DNA from 3 places in the Marinobacter sp. es.048 genome. Region 3 is predicted to be linked to each of the others. Evidence: predicted binding sites of a transcription regulator. Region 3 holds the regulator's gene; each other region holds the start of a gene.
The links. The regulator LexA, encoded in region 3, represses DNA repair genes until DNA is damaged. The targets are predictions, from matches to a motif close to CTGTNTNNNNANACAG.
Positions count from the first base shown of each region.

Region 1 (2,269 bases), 800 kb from region 3:
TGTATAGGCGATGATCGACGGGGTGGTGCGATCACCCTCTGCGTTTTCAATTACCTTCACCTTGTCGCCATCCATAATGGCTACACAAGAGTTGGTGGTTCCCAGGTCGATACCGATAATCTTGCTCATTGAATCACTCCAATTCTTCTGAATGCTTTCCCGGAGGGCAATTGCCTCCGCTTTCGCTATTTACTGGCTATATTGGCGCTTTAATCGGCTTTTCAAGCCTGCTCATCAATTTTTGGTGCATCTTCCGCTTTGGCGACCACCACCATGGCCGGCCGCACAACACGACCATTCAACAGATACCCCTTCTGCACCACGGCTACCACGCTGTTCGGCTCAGCATCCGGCGCAGGCACCATGGACATGGCCTCGTGATGCTGGGGATCGAACGGTTCGCCCACCGGGTTGATCTGCTCAACGTTGAATTTCTTCAGGCTGGACATGAAAAGGCTCAGGGTCATTTCCACGCCTTCGCGAATTGAGGCCACCAGTTCGCCGGACTCATCGTGACCTTCGGTGCTCTCGACCGCCTTCTCAAGGCTGTCAGCTACCGGCAGCAGCTCCTTGACGAACTTTTCCAGGGCAAACTTGTGAGCCTTCTCCACGTCGATCTCCGCCCGACGGCGCACATTCTGCATCTCCGCCTGGGAGCGCAACATCTGCTCCTGGAATTCCTGAACCTGAGCCTGGAGCGCTTCCACTTCGGAGGTTTCGCTCTCGCCAGCCTCTCCTTCAGCAGACTGTGCTTCCTCTTTCGCAGCCTCGAGGGCTTCGTTCAGTTCCTCGTGCTCGTTCCGGTTCTCGTCAGTGCTCATGGCTACTCCTGCTTGATCTAAAGCGGCCCGCTGTCAGTGGCCGGTTAAACATGGGCTCCGGCCCCGGCGAGCCGGAAAATGTAGTTGCGAACGGATATGGGGCCCGCTCTTCAGGTTTCAACCGCCAATGCCTGCAATCCTGAAGAAAATCCCTTATGCAGGTTTGCAAACGACAAAAACCCTGTATATATTCACAGTCACTGTATGCATTCACAGTATTTTGCCGGTCTCAGGAACAACGCGGAGGTTATCTGCATGCTGACTCAACTTACGGTTTCCAATTACGCCATCGCCGAACGGGTGGAACTCCAGTTCAGCAAGGGCATGACTGCACTGACCGGCGAGACCGGCGCCGGTAAATCCATTGTGCTGGACGCTCTGGGCCTGGCCATGGGCGGTCGCGCCGATGCCGGCGCCGTCCGCCATGGCGCCAAGCGTGCCGATATCACAGCCACCTTTGACGTATCCGACATTCCGGAGGCCAGCAACTGGCTGGCAGAGCATGAGTTGGATGACGAAAATGACTGCATTCTGCGCCGGGCCATCAGCAAGGATGGCCGCTCCCGCGCCTACATCAATGGCCAGCCCTGCCCGCTGAATCATCTGAAGGAACTCGGCGGCGTGTTGATGGACATTCACAGCCAGCACCAGCATCAGTCCCTGTTGCGCAAGGAAACCCACCGCAAGCTGGTGGACGAGTTCGCCGGCGTTGAGACCCTGACCACTGACACCCGGGAAGCCTGGAAAACCTGGAACCAGATCCGCCAGCGGCTGACCGAGCGCCAGCAGAATGCCGATGAAGCAGAGGCCAAGCTGCAGCTGTTGCGCTATCAAGTGGAAGAACTGGACCGTCTGGCACTGGAAGACGGCGAGCAGGCGCAACTGGAACAGGAGCAGGCCCAGCTGAGCCAGGCCGACACGGTTCTGCACAACAGCCATCAGGCCGCCCTGCTGTGCACGGAAGATGAAACCAGCGCCGCCGACCTGGTGCGCCAGGCGTTGCAACAATTGGAACAGCTCCCGGTGGATGTGCCCACACTGGCAGACACCATACAAATGCTGAATGAAGCCCAGATCCAAATCAGCGAGGCCGGCGACAACCTGCGCCACTTTGTTGAAGACTATGAGGCGGATCCGGCTCGCCTGGCGGAAGTGGAAGAACGGCTGAGCGCCATTTACCAGATGGCCCGCAAACACAGGATCACCCCTGAGGAATTACCGGAGTTGCATCAGCGCCTGAGCGCCGAGCTGGCCGAACTGGACGGCGGCGAAGGCAGCCTGGAACAACTGGAAGCAGAACTTATAAGCCATCGTGGACGCTTCGATGAACTGGCCGGAGAGCTATCAGAGGCCCGCGCCAAGGCAGCTGCCGAGCTGGACCAACGGGTCGCAGCCGAGCTTGCCCAGCTGAGCATGCCCAACATGCAGTTCATCACCCATCTGAATCG
Region 1 is NZ_FYFA01000001.1:1,171,689-1,173,957, reverse strand. It holds gene dnaK (molecular chaperone DnaK) at 1-129, opposite strand, end outside; gene grpE (nucleotide exchange factor GrpE) at 222-821, opposite strand; gene recN (DNA repair protein RecN) at 1,077-2,269, shown strand, end outside.
Region 1: recN (DNA repair protein RecN) is a predicted target of LexA. The motif match lies at 1,003-1,018, and genes of this name have one in related genera.

Region 2 (2,269 bases), on a different contig from region 3:
GCAACTCCGGAGACAGGCGCCGCGCCAGTTCACCGGGGGGTAAATCAAACACCTCCCCCAATGTGTTCAGCCCCAGACGCTGCAAGCGGGTGCACGCCTTCTCGTTGAATTCCGCTGCCAGCAGGGGCATCTGGCTCAGGCTTCGAAGAATGTGGCCCTTGTCTGCCGTGCATTCCCCCTTGCCGGCGCGGGCAATCAGCCGGGCCGCCAGAGGGGTATAGCCAATACCGATCCAGGCATTCAGCTGGCGCTCATTCAGCCCCTGTTCCACGGTTTGCCAAACGGCTGGCAGCCCACCATACAATTTTTGAAGGCTGCCAATTTCGGCCAGCAGGCCATCGGGCGGCACCAGCACAATATGGGCAGCATAGCGGTACAGCCAGCGGGCCTGATCTTCCAGAATCCTGGCCTCCTGAGTTTCATCGGCTCGCACCATGCCCAGATCCGGAGCCAGGCTGATGGCGGTTTTCAGGCGCATGCCGCTACGAATACCCTGGCTCCTGGCTTCGGGGCAGGCCTGGATTACCTTCTGGCCAGAGCCTTCAACCACCACCAGGGCGCCCTGATCTTCACGGGTGCGCCGAATATGGTCCAGCACCAGGTGCGGGAAATGCAGATACAGCCAGAGCATGGAGCGTTATTACCTTGTTGAGTCCGACCATGGGCCCCGGATAACCCGGGTGGTTTCACGGAATGAGAGATCGGCCCGCTGGGCCATGACCAGTGAACAGCGCTGCCCGGGCCAGCTACCCCGGCGCTTGAGCACATTTACCTTGAGATCCTGCTGCTCCCCCGGTTCCAGCTCCAGCCGCAAGGCAGCCGGAGAATTCTGCTCGGCGTAACGGCGTTCCCGGAACAGCACGCAAACATTGCTCCCGGCTTCGGCAGCCAGTTGCAGGCGACGGACTTCCCGTGAGGCCAGCTTTCCAGGCCAGGCCATTACCAGACCCGTTACCGGTGAACGCAGGCAGTTCTCAAGAGTCCACAGAAAGTCGCCCTCATCTTCGGTATGGATCAGCACCACCTGGTCCAGATTGACGTCTTCCCGGGCCAGGGCAGGGGCGTAGGGCGTGTGCGGCGGGTTTAGCCAGAACACGCTTTTGCCCTCTTCGCACACCCGTTGCATAAGCGGCAGAAGCAAATGCAGCTCACCAATACCCGGTGCATCCAGCAGGCACTCGCTCAGGGCACCCCGGGGCCAGCCAAGGCCACCGAGCTGGTTATCCAGTACCTGGTAACCGGTTGATTCTGCAGGCTGTGTGGTCTGGGTGTGGCGGTGCCCCTGCCAGACACGGGCATCCTGCATCAGCGTGTTCAGAAGCTCGCTCATGATGAAAACTCTCGAAATACTGTTTAAATATACAGTATTCGGAAAGCGACCGGATTTCAAGAGAAGGGTTGATAAAGCGAAGGGCACGACCCACGCTTGTAGTACAATCATCAACCATGGAGGTTGAAATGAGTGACCTGAAAGCACATAGCTGTGAAGCCTGCAGCCCGAACGCACCCAAGGCGACTGAGGAAGAAAAGCAGAAGCTGCATAAAGATGTTCCGGACTGGGAAATTCTGGAAATTGACGGGGAAGAACAGCTTCATAAGGTCTACAAACTTAAAAACTTTGTGAAGGCCCTGGAGCTCACCAACAAGATTGGCGAACTTGCCGAAGAAGAAGACCACCACCCGGTGGTTGTTCTGGAGTACGGCAAGGTTGCAGTGAGCTGGTGGAGCCACGAAATCGGCGGCCTGCACAAGAACGACTTTATCCTGGCAGCGAGAACCGACGCTGCTTTTAACGACATGCAATAATCCCAATCGCGGCGGAACCCGGTTTCCGCCGCGCTCCTTCCGGACCGGAGATCACCAGACGAATGGTTGAAAACCGCACCGATAACCCCCTGACCCTGAAACTCGGCAAGGAAGAGCTCATCATCCGGCGCCGCTACGAGGTGGTAAGCATCATCAACGACTTTTTCATCGCCACCTGGTTTCTAGTGGGCAGCATCCTGTTCCTGTTCCCGGAATACGAGAAAGCGGCCATCTGGCTGTTTATCATTGGCAGCTTCCAGTTCCTGATCCGCCCCACCATCCGGCTTATCAGCCACATTCACGTTAAGCGAATTCCAGCCAGCAACTGGGAGAGTTAAAACACCTCATCCAGGAATACTTCGGTTTCTGCAGAGCCCATCACTTCAGGGAGCTGGAGGCCATGGAAGCGTATAAAACTCCGAACTTTGTCCAAAAAACGGGTTGGTTGTGCAGGTGTCGGGGT
Region 2 is NZ_FYFA01000002.1:609,683-611,951, reverse strand. It holds gene CFT65_RS13870 (Y-family DNA polymerase) at 1-631, opposite strand, end outside; gene imuA (translesion DNA synthesis-associated protein ImuA) at 641-1,330, opposite strand; gene CFT65_RS13860 (4a-hydroxytetrahydrobiopterin dehydratase) at 1,459-1,806, shown strand; gene CFT65_RS13855 (YrhK family protein) at 1,869-2,144, shown strand.
Region 2: imuA (translesion DNA synthesis-associated protein ImuA) is a predicted target of LexA. The motif match lies at 1,350-1,365, and genes of this name have one in related genera.

Region 3 (2,269 bases):
TTAACTTGAAGGTTTATTGAATGTCACCATCGTTTTTTGAAATCGTGCAACTGACCAATGGCGACTACGCCCTGCGCCGCATTGATGATGACAGTGCGCCACTGGTAAAAATCTCTTTTTCGGAAGAAGCCCGGGAAATGATGGAAGACCGGGACATGTCGGTTGCCAAAGCAATGATTGCAGCTGGCATTGAGGCCGTCGGCAATGTTGCCCACGATATCGACTGGGAAGATGACGAACTGGACGCCTCAGACGCCCAGCCCTCCTACACTCTTCATTGATCGATTAACGCTGCCTGAGAACAACGCCGTGGCTGTCTCCCTCGGCAGAGGCTTTTTGCAGAGATTCGAAGGCAGCGCGGCCCAGTTTACGGGTCCACATAACCACCGCATGACACGTGCCCGCACTGAGGGCCCGCTCGGCCAGCTCCTGGGCAGGGTAGTCGGGCGTTGAGCGAAGCACCAACAACTCGCCAGCCACGATCCCGTGCATTTTCTGCCACTTGCTAACCAATGCCTGAGGCGGATCAATCCAGGCCAGCCAACGCTTTTCCTGGTTCAGTTGGGTCAGCATGGGCAACAGCAGCTGGAAGTTTTCTACCTGGCCTTCCGGCAGAATGATTTCTGTTACATTGCCAGAGACCTTGGCCTCGTTGGTTTCCGGGGAACGTCGGGCGCGAATGACGGAACGTCGCTCGCGGGCGGCGGTTGCCGGCACTGAACAGGACAGAGCATTGGGATTGTAGGCCAGATTCTGATTAAAGCTCATTTGTTCCATAATTCACCCGTTATTCAAGCTATCTGAGGCTATCCGGACTGATCAGTGCAGATCAGAGCGGCGGATAACACCAACACCCAGACCCTCGATGAACAGTTCCTGTTCGGTCAGGTCCACTTCAATGGGTGCAAATTCTTCGTTCTCGGCAATCAGGTAGACTTTCGACCCTTCCTTTCGGAAACGTTTTACCGTGACCTCATCGCCGACCCGGGCAACGACCACCTGGCCATTGTGAACATCCTGGGTGCTGTGCACTGCCAGCAAATCGCCATCGAGAATGCCGATATCCTTCATGCTCATGCCCCGGACCCGCAGCAGATAATCTGCCGACGGCGAAAAGAATTCCGGCTGCAGGGTGCAGTGGTCCTCAATGTGCTCCTGAGCGAGGATCGGACTACCGGCAGCGACCTGGCCAATAACCGGTAACCCCAGGTCCTCTTCCGCCTCAGGCAAACGGATACCGCGGCTGGCTCCCGGCACCATTTCAATGGCACCCTTCCTTGCCAGAGCCCGAAGATGTTCCTCCGCAGCGTTGGCCGAACGGAAACCCAGCTCCGCTGCGATTTCAGCGCGAGTTGGCGGATAACCGGTCTCATCGACGTATCGGCGTATGATATCCAGTACCTGTGACTGCCTTGCCGTCAGCTTCATCAAGCTACTCCGCTATCTCGGGGCCGGGGTCAGAATTTCGTTTCCGGAAAGACCGCTCCGGGAGCCCTGTTTTTTTATACAGTAAACTGACTATATACAGTGTTTTATCCAGTGTAAAGCCAGGTCCCCGATTTTCTTGCATCCGCTTAATAATGAGGATCAACAACGGTGTGATATGGTTAGGGCACGATTTCTCACGAACCAGGGAGCACCATGACCCAAGTCAGTGCCTGCAGGATGCCTGACATCCTAGAGACGAACGAAGGGAAGGAACGCCGCGTTGGCGTCGAGATCGAACTGTCTGGTCTGGGTTACGACGAGCTGGTTACATTGGCAGCGAAGATGCTTGAGGGCACTCCAGAACTCAAATCACGGTATGTGACCACACTGCAGACGGCCCTGGGTGACTTCACGGTGGAGCTTGATTCCGATCCGATCAAGGATCTCGATCTGGCGGATGAGCGTCTCCCCGAATCCATCCGTGAACTGGGTGGACAGGCGATGGATGTGATCGACGCTGCCGCCGAGCGCGTGGTGCCCCTCGAGATCATAAGCCCGCCCCTGAAATTTTCCAGCGTCGACGTGATTGAAACCCTCGTAGAGAAGCTCAGGAGCGCCGGGGCACTCGGAAGCCGAGACGCCATCTATTTTGCGTTTGGCCTGCAGCTGAACCCCGAACTGCCTGACCTCAGCCCGGCGACACTGGTACGGTACTTTCAGGCATTCGCAGCTCTTTATGACTGGCTCAAGCACCGGCATCAACTGGATGTCAGCCGAAAATTCACCACCTATATCGAACCCTGGCACGGTCGCTACACCGAGCTTCTGATGGAAGACAACT
Region 3 is NZ_FYFA01000001.1:1,971,496-1,973,764, reverse strand. It holds gene CFT65_RS09125 (hypothetical protein) at 21-281, shown strand; gene CFT65_RS09120 (cell division inhibitor SulA) at 286-777, opposite strand; gene lexA (transcriptional repressor LexA) at 820-1,431, opposite strand; gene CFT65_RS09110 (amidoligase family protein) at 1,642-2,269, shown strand, end outside.